Regions from separate parts of the Paenibacillus sp. RC73 genome, predicted to be linked through region 2. Evidence: riboswitches for the same ligand, from Rfam matches in the RefSeq annotation. Region 2 holds a riboswitch; the other holds the start of a gene.
What was found. Region 2 has a riboswitch for glycine ahead of sdaAB (L-serine ammonia-lyase, iron-sulfur-dependent subunit beta). Riboswitches for the same ligand answer to the same signal wherever they lie in the genome.
Positions count from the first base shown of each region.

Region 1: it holds a riboswitch for glycine, as region 2 does, so the genes downstream of both, gcvT (glycine cleavage system aminomethyltransferase GcvT) here and sdaAB (L-serine ammonia-lyase, iron-sulfur-dependent subunit beta) in region 2, are expected to answer to the same signal.

Region 1 is NZ_JBIYCV010000008.1:158,464-164,073, forward strand. Features, by position in the region: gene ABH897_RS19740 (BglG family transcription antiterminator) at 1-815, opposite strand, end outside; gene ABH897_RS19745 (PTS mannitol transporter subunit IIBC) at 899-2,377, opposite strand; gene gcvH (glycine cleavage system protein GcvH) at 2,894-3,289, opposite strand; glycine riboswitch at 3,589-3,777, shown strand; glycine riboswitch at 3,778-3,874, shown strand; gene gcvT (glycine cleavage system aminomethyltransferase GcvT) at 3,955-5,055, shown strand; gene gcvPA (aminomethyl-transferring glycine dehydrogenase subunit GcvPA) at 5,186-5,610, shown strand, end outside.
Region 2 is NZ_JBIYCV010000013.1:19,147-24,756, forward strand. Features, by position in the region: gene ABH897_RS23635 (Ig-like domain-containing protein) at 1-1,139, shown strand, start outside; gene sdaAA (L-serine ammonia-lyase, iron-sulfur-dependent, subunit alpha) at 1,242-2,141, opposite strand; gene sdaAB (L-serine ammonia-lyase, iron-sulfur-dependent subunit beta) at 2,131-2,820, opposite strand; glycine riboswitch at 3,030-3,143, opposite strand; gene ABH897_RS23650 (DUF6359 domain-containing protein) at 3,357-4,934, shown strand; gene ABH897_RS23655 (ABC transporter ATP-binding protein) at 5,259-5,610, shown strand, end outside.

The DNA of each region.
Region 1 (5,610 bases), on a different contig from region 2:
TCCGTGCATATGCGTTCCACCATAGCTGTGCGCAGCATGATATTCTCATCCGAATCTGTTTTGGAATACGAGAGACGATGATCCACAACGTATCCGAGCCGCAGACGTGCCAGCGAAACGCAAATTTGAATCAACAGCTCCATATATTTGCTTTCCACCATGTTTTTCAGCCATTTCTCATGGGGCTGCCAGAGGGCATTTTCCACGGTCAGCAGGTTCTCTCTGCCAATCATCTCCAGCAACTTGTCAGCGACACGTGTCACAGGACGAAGCTCCTCCCGGCTGGAAAACAGATCCGATTCATCCAAATACTCTAGAGCCAGCTCGGAAATCGCCCGTCTTTTGTCCGTCTCCCGGCCTGTAATCTCGACGCCGTACCCGCGTCTGCGCACAAGCACGAGTCCCCGTTCCACGATCCAGCCTTGCAATTCGTCCAGATCATGACTGACAGTAGTTACTGCGACCTTCAAATCAGCAGCCAGCGCCAGCAGCTTGATCGGCTCCTGTGTATCCAGCAGCATACAGAGAACCACGATCTTTCTTTCCTCAGCCGAATATTCGTCCGACTTCGTATGCATCAATTGCTCCCGCAGACATACAAGCTGAGCCGGGTCGGCATCCACATAGATACCAATCCCTGATTTTTTCTCCAGCTTTACCTCATGAGCCGCTAACCAATGCTCGACTGCACTGAGTTCCCGGTGAACCGTCCTTGTGCTGACATTAATCTTCGTGGCAATTTCCCCGGCCGTTACCTCTTGGGACTGCTCCAGAAGATATTCCACGATGTCACGTTGTCGTTTCGTAATATTCATAAGCGCATACCGTTCCTTCCCAAGCTCATCCCTTCCGCAGAACACACGAACTGCATACAAGGCGGCCTGACTACTACAGGGGATTAAGAATCGGATTTCAGACGTTCCACCAGCGCTTCGTATTCAGGACTCTTCAGGAAATTATCAATAGAAATATGCTCGGCATTTGGAGCCACCGTTTTAGCCCGGTCCGTCAACGTTTTTTGCGTAATAACAATATCCGCATCCTGCGGAATCTCACTGATTGCCGTGTTCGTTACCGTGACATCCACATCCGCCTGCTTCATTTTTTTGCGTAAAATCGAGGCGCCCATAGCGCTTGAGCCCATACCTGCATCACAGGAAAAGACGATCTTGTTCACATCTGATTTATCCTTGACCGTTTGAACTTCACCAATCTCCGCAGCCCGATCAGCTTCGCGGTTATCTTCCGTTACAGTGGTATTTTCGCCTGCAGCCTTGCTTTGAGTTTTCATATCCTTCATGCGGGATGCCGCTTCCTCAAGCCCCTCTTCTTTTTGCTTACCTGTCTTGAGTAACACAGCAGCAACAGCAAACGATACGACCGCAGCAGCAATCACACCGCTCAGCATTGGCAAATATCCGCCTTTTGGCGTCATCAGGAAATAAGCGATGATACTACCCGGTGAAGGAGCTGCTACCAGTCCGGCACCTGTCAGCATGAAACAGAACGTTCCCACCACACCCCCTGCTATAGCAGCAAGAATCAGAATCGGCTTCATCAAAATATAAGGGAAATAAATTTCATGAATCCCGCCGAAAAAGTGAATGATAACCGCGCCGGGAGCCGACGACTTCGCAGGGCCTTTACCAAACAGGCAGTAGGCCAGCAAAATACCGAGCCCTGGTCCAGGGTTCGATTCAAGCATGAACAAAACGGATTTGCCTGTTCTTGAAGCCTCCTCCAGCGCAATCGGACTCAATACTCCGTGGTTCAGTGCGTTGTTTAGAAATAATACTTTTCCGGGCTCAATAATGAGGTTGACGAGCGGCAAAAGCCCTGCGTTCACGAGGAACTGTACCCCTGCTGACAACACTTGACTGATAATTTGTACAAACGGTCCGATTGCCACATGAGCAAGCAGCGCTAAAATCGCCCCGATAATCCCTGCCGAGAAGTTATTGACCAGCATTTCAAAGCCTGATTTAACTTTGCCGTCAATCGCTTTGTCGAATTTCTTCAATATCCATGCAGCCAGCGGACCCGCTACCATCGCGCCGAGGAACATCGGAATGTCCGCCCCGACAATGACACCCATCGTCATAATGGCCCCGATCACACCTCCGCGCTGTCCGTGAATCATTGTGCCACCCGTATAACCGATCAGCAGCGGCAGCAAATAATTTTTCATCGGATCAACCAGTTGTGCAAAACCCTCATTCGGGAACCATCCGGTCGGAATAAAGAGTGCCGTGATCAATCCCCACGCGATAAAGGCCCCCATATTGGGCATAACCATACCGCTGAGAAAACGACCGAAACGCTGTACGGCAACGCGAGCGCCTCCGTTTGAATTGGACTTTGCGTCCACTGTGCTCATATTCATATCCTCCTTATAGGTCAGTATTTTGCATCATTCGATTCCCAACGCTCGAAAGTACAATAGATAAACGAACTAAACCGTTTCGATCTATCTATTGCTGATTTGAAATCGCTCTTGGGATTGTTGCAAAATACCCAGGTAATAAGCATCACTACCTTTTCTTAAAATTCATACTAAATGACAACGCTATCTTCATCAACGAAATGAAAACGTACTTTCGTCATGAACGTTGATGACAACATTTAAATTTAAGATAAACAGGCGCGAAATCATTAGGCATAATTCCTCTTAATGTGGCCTGAAACGTTAGAATTTAGTCGAGAAACCATGCGTCATCTATACCATTTCTATACAAGGAATATCCTCCAAACAAGGGAAAAAGAACGTAATTACGCTTGCCAAAAAAGACAGCAAAAAATAGCCGCTATGCCCAATCATCGCGACTATTTTTATACAAAACCGAGTGGACAAACGCCACTCTTATTCAGTTATCCAACCTACTTTGCCCCATTATTACTCATTGGCAGTCAACTGCTCGTACTGATCCGCAGACAGCAGCTTGCTTAATGATTCCTCTACATCTCCTCCAATCTCCACTTCGATCATCCAGCCTTTTTCATAGGGAGACTCGTTCACCAGCTCAGGCGTACTTTCCAGCGCTTCATTCACCTTCAACACCGTTCCCGTCACCGGAGCGAACAGGTCGGATACTGTCTTTACCGATTCAATAGTACCGATCTCTGCCCCCTGCTCAATCGTTGCTCCCTCCCCAGGCAGCTCCACAAAAACGATATCCCCCAGCTGATGCTGTGCAAAGTCCGTAATACCGATTCGTACCGTTCCATCCTCTGTGCGCTGAACCCACTCATGTTCCTCTGTGTACCAAAATTGCTGCTTCACTTCACTCATCCTGCTCGCCTCGCTTCCATATGGATTACATCGTTTCGCCTACCCGTCTGTGACAGGTTAAGATTATGACAACAAGAACTCTCATGTCAATAATACTAACAAAAATATTTCACATTTCTCCATATATCGTTCTAGCTAAAAATACGGCAGGATATAACAAACGCTTACATATCCTTATTTATGAATAAAATGTTTTATAAAATGATGTTGATGACATTTTTGTTGACATTTCAAATAAATTTGCGTATTAATGGGTTATAACAAGTGCTTTTAGAAATACCCGATAACTGTAAACGCGGATGAACGTGGAGGGAGAGACTGCCAAAACTCGCATAGCTGTTGCCGCCTGTGAAAACAAGGTAGCAAGCGAGTCGGATCAAGCTGTTACCGGCAGGGCCGGATGACGTATAGCTGATCCAAGGGCAGCGCCGAAGGAGTAAACCTGCACCGCAGGTGAATCTCTCAGGCAAAAGGACCTCTGCCGGACGCATCTCTGGAGAGCATTCGCCATACAGGCGGATCACCCAAGGGGAAACCTGGTACACACCGGGGTAACTCTCAGGTATCAAGGACAGAGCTGAAGAAAAGTGTGTGGACTGCCGTCCATACGTTTTTTTCAGCCTGTCTTTTTTGTTTAGCTGATCACACTGGATAGGAGTGAAAAAATGACTAACTTGCGAAAAACGTCGCTGTATTCCTCCTACGGCACGCTGCCGGGGGTTCGTTGCATTGATTTTGGCGGCTGGGAGCTGCCTGTACAGTTCAGCGGCATTCAAAAGGAGCATGAGGCTGTCCGACAACGTGCGGGATTGTTCGATGTATCGCATATGGGTGAATTCCTGGTCGAGGGCCAGGAAGCCGAAGCATTTCTGCAACAGGTGACGACGAACGATGTCAGCCAATTGGAGCCGGGCCAGGCCCAATATTCGCTGCTGTGTTACCCGGATGGAGGTGTAGTAGACGACCTGCTTGTTTACCGCAAAGGGCCGGAGCGTTACATGCTCGTTGTGAACGCCTCGAATATCGACAAAGATTGGGATTGGTTGCTTCGCCATGCTCCTGCATCCGTTCATCTGGAAAACGTATCAGATGCGGTAGCACTGCTGGCATTGCAAGGACCTGAAGCTGCGCGTATTGCCGCAGCCGTGACAGACACGGACATTACGAAGCTGGCATCCTTCCGATTCAATGAGGATGTGCAATTGTTCGGGGCAAAAGCGCTCGTCTCCCGCACCGGATACACGGGGGAAGACGGCTTTGAATTTTATGTGCCCACGGCGGATGCACCGGCAGTGTGGGACGGATTGCTTCGCATCGGTGAGCCGTATGGTCTGGTTCCCGCCGGACTTGGAGCCAGGGATACGCTGCGCTTCGAGGCGCGGCTACCGCTGTACGGACAGGAGTTGTCCGCTACCATTTCGCCACTGGAAGCTGGTTTAGGCTTCTTCGTCAAGCTGAATAAGGGAGATTTTATCGGGAGAGAGGCCCTGCAACGTCAGAAAGAACAAGGTATTCCCCGCAAGCTGATCGGACTGGAAATGCTCGACCGCGGCATCCCGCGTGCCCATTATCCCGTTTTTGCGGAAGGACAGCACATTGGCGAGGTCACAACGGGAACCCAGTCGCCCACCTTAAAGCGTAATCTGGGTTTGGCTCTGGTGGACAGTCATTTCAGTTCCCTATCCACACCGCTGGAGGTCGAGATTCGTGGCAAGCGCCTGCGCGCCGAGGTAGTAGCAGCGCCCTTTTATAAACGTCCACGCTGATTTAAACGCTCGTCTTACTATAACTATCGTGATCCGTTACTAACCGCTGCCCAGTGGGCAATCGTTTATTAATCATTTGTTAATCGTTTTACGTTTTTACGATCTTGTTGGTTGAAAGGAGCCAGACCCAATGAAACAACACCGCTATCTTCCCATGACCGAGCAGGATCAAGCTGAAATGCTGCGCGTGGTCGGCGCATCGTCCATCGACGATTTATTCAGCGATATTCCCGAGGCGATCCGGTATAAGGGGGAGCTGCTCCTGTCTTCTCGGTTAGACGAAAGAGCCTTAACCCGCCACTTATCAGGACTGGCCGGGCAAAATGCCAATACTGACACGCACGCCAGCTTTCTCGGCGCAGGGATTTACGATCATCATATTCCATCCGTCATCCAGCATATCACTTCACGCTCGGAATTTTATACGGCCTACACTCCTTATCAACCGGAGGTAAGCCAGGGCGAGCTGCAAGCCATCTTCGAATTTCAATCGTATATATGCGAATTAACAGGCATGGCTGTAGCCAATGCCAGTATGTATGATGGAGCGACTGC
Region 2 (5,610 bases):
CGGATAAGGCAGAATGGAAATCCAGCAATGAAGATATTGCTTTTGTCAGCAAGGGTGAAGTGACGGGCTATAAAACAGGTGAGGCAACGATCACTGCTTCTTATGGCGGCAAAACAGTCACAGCGACGGTATCTGTGAATGTGCCTGGTGACCTGTCCCTGTCCTCCAAAACAGCAACGATTGATATTGATGAGGATTATGTTGCTACTCTGACCGCTACGTATGCGGATGGTCGTAAGGAAGATGTGACACAGGATGCAGAATGGACTTCAAGCGCGGAAGATGTTGCTTCGGTGTCCAAAGGAACAATTACGGGTAAAGCAGCGGGTAAGGCGGCTGTTACCGCCACTTATAATGGCAAAAAGCTGACCATTAATGTACAAGTCGGTCTCGTAGACCGTTTGGAAACAGACACACGCGTGATTGCGCTTGGTGCCCAGGAAACGAAGCAGTTGAAAGTAACAGGCATCAAGAGCAGCGGTACAAAAACAGATGTAACCAAGGATGCCACCTGGACTACCAGCAATGTGAAAGTGGTCGAGGTTAGCGAGGGCTTGATCAAAGCGAATGGCAGTGGTAAGGCTACTGTTACAGCTTCTTATGGCAAGCAAAGCATTACATTTACAGTAGAAGTGGATGTAGCGCAACAGATTGAGGCGGATGCTATCGCGTTATCGCTTAAATCAGGAGATCAAAAAACCATCGCAATTGTGGTCAAATCCAGTGATGGCAAAGAAAAGGACGTTACGGCCCAAGCCGAATGGAAAACGTTAAATTATAAGGTAGCTACAGTCAAAAAGGGCCAGGTTACCGCGGTAGGCTACGGTAAAACCAATATTCAAGCGAAGTTTGGCGGGAAATATATCACCGTACCTGTGGATGTCGATACGCTTAAATATTTGCAAACCGACGAAGTCTCGCTGAATTTGAAAGCAGGACAGGTAGCTAAGGTTACGGCTACAGCTACGTATAAGGATGAGTCGGAGAAGGATGTATCCAAGCCGGCAGTCTGGTCCTCGTCCCGAATTATTGTTGCCACGGTCAAAGACGGCAGCATTAAGGCACAGGGTAAAGGTAAAGCTGTGATTACCGTGAAATATGCAGGGAAAACGACGAAGGTACAGGTGAACGTACAGTAAAAAAAAGAGCAAGCATACGTCTAAGGACGACATGCTTGCTCTTTTTTTATAAGGCGACTGTTCTCTCCCCATGTGTTATTTGGGGTGGCAGTCGCCTGAAAGCTACGACTTATCCTTCTTGGCTGGTATGTTGCGCGTAAGCGACTCCGTCAGACGCTTGCCGGTCGGCGTTTGGGCCAGGCCGCCCTTGGCTGTCTCGCGGTGCTTGGACGGCATCGCGCTGCCGACTTCTAGCATCACGTCGATGACTTCGTCAGACGGGATGGCGCTGCGCACACCCGCCAGAGCCATATCCGCGGCGGCAAGCGCGGTCACGGCTCCCAGCCCGTTGCGCACGATGCACGGAATCTCCACGAGTCCGGCGACGGGGTCGCAAATCAGGCCGAGCGTGTTCTTGAGCGCGAGGCCCACTGCATGGATGGCCTGCTCTGGCGTACCGCCGCGCAGCTCGACCATGGCCCCTGCGGCCATCCCGATGGCTGAGCCAATCTCGGCCTGACAGCCTCCCTCCGCACCGGAGATGAAGGAATTGTTGGCGATGACGTAGCCAATCGCTCCAGCGGCGAACAGTCCGCGCACCATATGCTCGTCATCCCAGCCGAACCGCTCCTGCGCGCTGATGAACACACCGGGGATGACCCCGCATGAGCCTGCGGTGGGTGTGGCGACAATGCGACCCATGGACGCATTGACCTCTGACACGGAAAGGGCGTACGCCATGGCGAGTGCCGAGGCATCGCCGGAGCAGGTTTCCCCTGCACGCAAATATTCCGCCAGGCGTTTGCCGTCGCCGCCTGTCAATCCGCTGCGGGATACAGTGTCCTGTGTTTGTCCGCGATGAACGGCCTCCTTCATGACTTCATAATAATCAGCCATTTGGCGGAAGATTTCTTCCTCCGGTGTGTTCGTCTCTTGTACCTGTTCCTTGATCATCAGGCGACCAATCGTAGTGGATTCCTCGGCGCACAAGGCACCTAATTCATGCAGATGGCTAAACCGCATCGGATTCAGCTCCTTTTTTCAAGTTAATCATTTTGATTCCATACATATGAGGCAAAGCCCGCAGCTCGGCAATTAATTCAGCCGGAGCGGGGCTATCGGTTTCAATAGCAGTGAGCGCTTCGCCATCCCGGCCTTTGCGATCCACGTGCATATAGGCAATGTTAATGTCAGCCGCGCCCAGCGCTGAAGTCACCGCGCCCAATGTTCCGGGCTTATCCGAGTGAAGAAGCACCAGCGTAGGCAACTCTCCGGTTAGATTGACCCGGAATTCGTTGAGCTGTTGAACATGAATGTTTCCACCGCCGATGGAGGAGCCTAGCAGCGTGCGCTGATCTTCACCCTTCCATAGCTCGAAGCGGACCGTGTTCGGATGAGGGGCGGGCAGTCCGCTGACAGCGAACTCTACTTCCATCCCGGCCTGCTCTGCACATTGCTCAGCATCCGGAATCCGGTAGTCGTCTGTATCGTAATTCAGCAGTCCGGCAATGAGTGCCAGGTCTGTGCCGTGTCCCTTGTACGTATCGGCAAATGAGCCGTACAGCGTCATGCGGGCACGGTCAGGTTGCACACCGAGCCAGTGCCTGGCAACACGTGCGAGCCGCACCGCGCCAGCGGTATGTGAGCTGGAGGGTCCGGTCATAGCCGGACCGATAATGGAAAATACATCTTTGAAACGCATGGTGTGGCCCCCTGTATGTTTGAATATCATAGTATATGGTGCTGCCGCGCCTTTGCGCGGGTGTGACGGTTTCTAATGCTGACGCAGCATGTAAGCACAAAAAAGGACAGGATAAGGAAATTTCCCTTATCTCTGTCCTCGTTACCTGAGAGTTTCGTGCGGTGTATACCGCCTTACCCCTTGGGTGGCTTGCGCTCTCTCCAGAGTTGCGTCAGATGACGATACATGGACCTGAGAGATTATCCGCCAGCCGGGTGCTGACGTCTTGCTCCTTCGGTGCTGCCGGGATGTGATTCCCGGACAGGCTCTCCCGTCATCTTCATTCGCGTATACCGTTCAACAATTCCTCCTAAGCGTAATGTATGCCATGCCCGGTGTCAATCACAGGTTGGTATTTTACAGAATCAGGAATCTTCTCAATAAAAAAGATTAAATTTTACATAATTATGGATGAAATCAGGAAGGAATTAGAAGGTTGATAGCTAATCTGATAGAGGACAAGCTAATTTATGGAATAATGGGAGGGACATTTACGTATGGTAAAAGGTTTTCGGTTCACAGGTTCACGCTTGAAAGGAATGCTGCATCTGGCGGCAATCGTATCACTGCTGGTAGGACTCTTCGTTCCATTCGGCCAGGTCAAGGCAGAGGGCGCGTTGACGGTAGCGGAAGCGCTTCAGCGTCAAAGCAGCGGAGGTACGGTGACGGTAGAAGGCTACGTCGTCGGACATGCCACTGGATCGAAAACGGCTAATTTCTCTGCCCCATTTGCAAATGATTTTAACGTACTGATTGCGGATCAGGCGAGTGAACGCAATACATCTAATCTGTTAAATGTGCAACTGACATCCGCGTATAGAGGACCATTCGGGCTGTCAGGCCATCCTGAGCTGATCGGCAGCAAAATTCGCGTGACGGGTGCGCTGGGTGCCTATAACAATTTTGGTGGAGTGAAAAGCCCAAGCGCTCTGGAACTGGTAAGCGGAAGCGAGCCTGGGAACCCTGGCGAACCTGATCCTGGTACTACATTGCCGGATGGAAAAGGCAAAAAAGTGCTGTTCGATAATACGCACGCACAGACAGCCGGAGCGGCGGATTGGGTTATAGATGGAGCCTTTTCCGATTTTGCCAGCGGACTGCGTAATGCTGGTTTTACCGTGGACCCGTTGAACCGTTCCATTCCTTTTACCTATGGCGAGCAGGCTATAACGTACGACAAGCTGCGCCCATATGATGTGTTCATCATTGGTGAAGCCAATGTTGCCTTTAAGGCATCCGAGCAAGCTGCTCTGGTTCAATATGTGAAGAATGGAGGCAGTATTTTCTTCATTTCTGACCACTATAACGCAGACCGGAACAAAAACCGTTGGGATTCCTCCGAGGTTATGAACGGCTACCGCCGTGGAGCCTATTCCAATCCGGCCAAAGGGATGACTACAGAAGAAGCTGCATCACCAGCTATGCAGGGACTAACCAGTTCCGACTGGCTGGCAACGAACTTTGGCGTTCGTTTTCGCTACAATGCACTCGGTGACGTAAATGCCACGGATATCGTAGCGGCAGATCAATCCTTCGGCATTACGAAGGGTGTACGTTCGATTGCCATGCATGCTGGTTCTACATTGGCGATTATGGATCCGACCAAGGCTAAAGGAATCGCTTATATTCCTACAGGCACGAAAAAATGGGGCAATGCCGTGGACCAGGGTGTCTATAACGGCGGGGGCCGTGCTGAAGGGCCTTATGCTGCTGTAGCCAAGGTAGGTCAGGGCAAGGCAGCATTTATCGGTGATTCTTCGCCAGTTGAGGATGCCACGCCGAAATATGTACGTGAGGAAAACGGACAGTCGAAGAAGACGTACGATGGTTTCAAGGAAGTCGACGATTCCACCTTCCTGGTACAAACCGTCCAATGGCTTGCATGGAAGCAGGACTATACGAAGCTGTCCGATGTGGCGGGTCTGACGCTGGACCAGCCAACACAGCTGCTGCCGTTCGAGGAGCCTGCGGCTTCTACAGAACCGCAGCCTGAGCCTTGGGCTGCTCCGGCAGCGGGCTACAAATGGTACGATCCAAGAACGTTCAAGTCCGGCTCCTATGGAGCGGCTTCGTAACCAGCGAAGAGAGTACAATTTGAGCTGGACCAGCCAGTCGCTTGATCCCTTTAAGGGCGTCAGGCGGCTTTTTTTGCGCTGAAAATTAACCTGTGGTTGGTTATTTCATTACATTTTGTGCCAGAAAGGTCGCGCTGCTGCTGAATCATTGGTTTTTTAAATGATCATGATAGTCTAATCTTAATTGATATATCCATATACTGGTGATAGGATGAATTCAAATTATTCCGACTAAATCGGTATGTAATGTTGATGAGAGGTTTAACATCAAGCGTGGCGTGCATAAGCAGGACAAGGCCATGGAGAACGGAGGAAGCACACACATTGAGTATCGAGCCGGTGTTGGAGATCAAAGGGTTAACGGTATCTTTTCGCATTAAGGATCAATATTACCCCGCAGTTGACCATCTGGATCTGACGGTCAATCCCAATGAAGTGCTGGCTGTGGTCGGAGAGTCCGGCTGCGGCAAAAGCGCGCTGGCGCTTTCGATAGCACAACTGCACGATCTGGAGCGTACCCGCGTGGAGGGACAGATTCTTTTTAAAGGCACGGATCTGAATCGTCTCTCCACAGGGCAAATGAACAAAATCCGCGGAGCAGGCATCGGCATGATTTTTCAGGACCCGCTGACAGCACTGAATCCGCTAATGAGCATTGGTAAGCAAATTGAGGAAA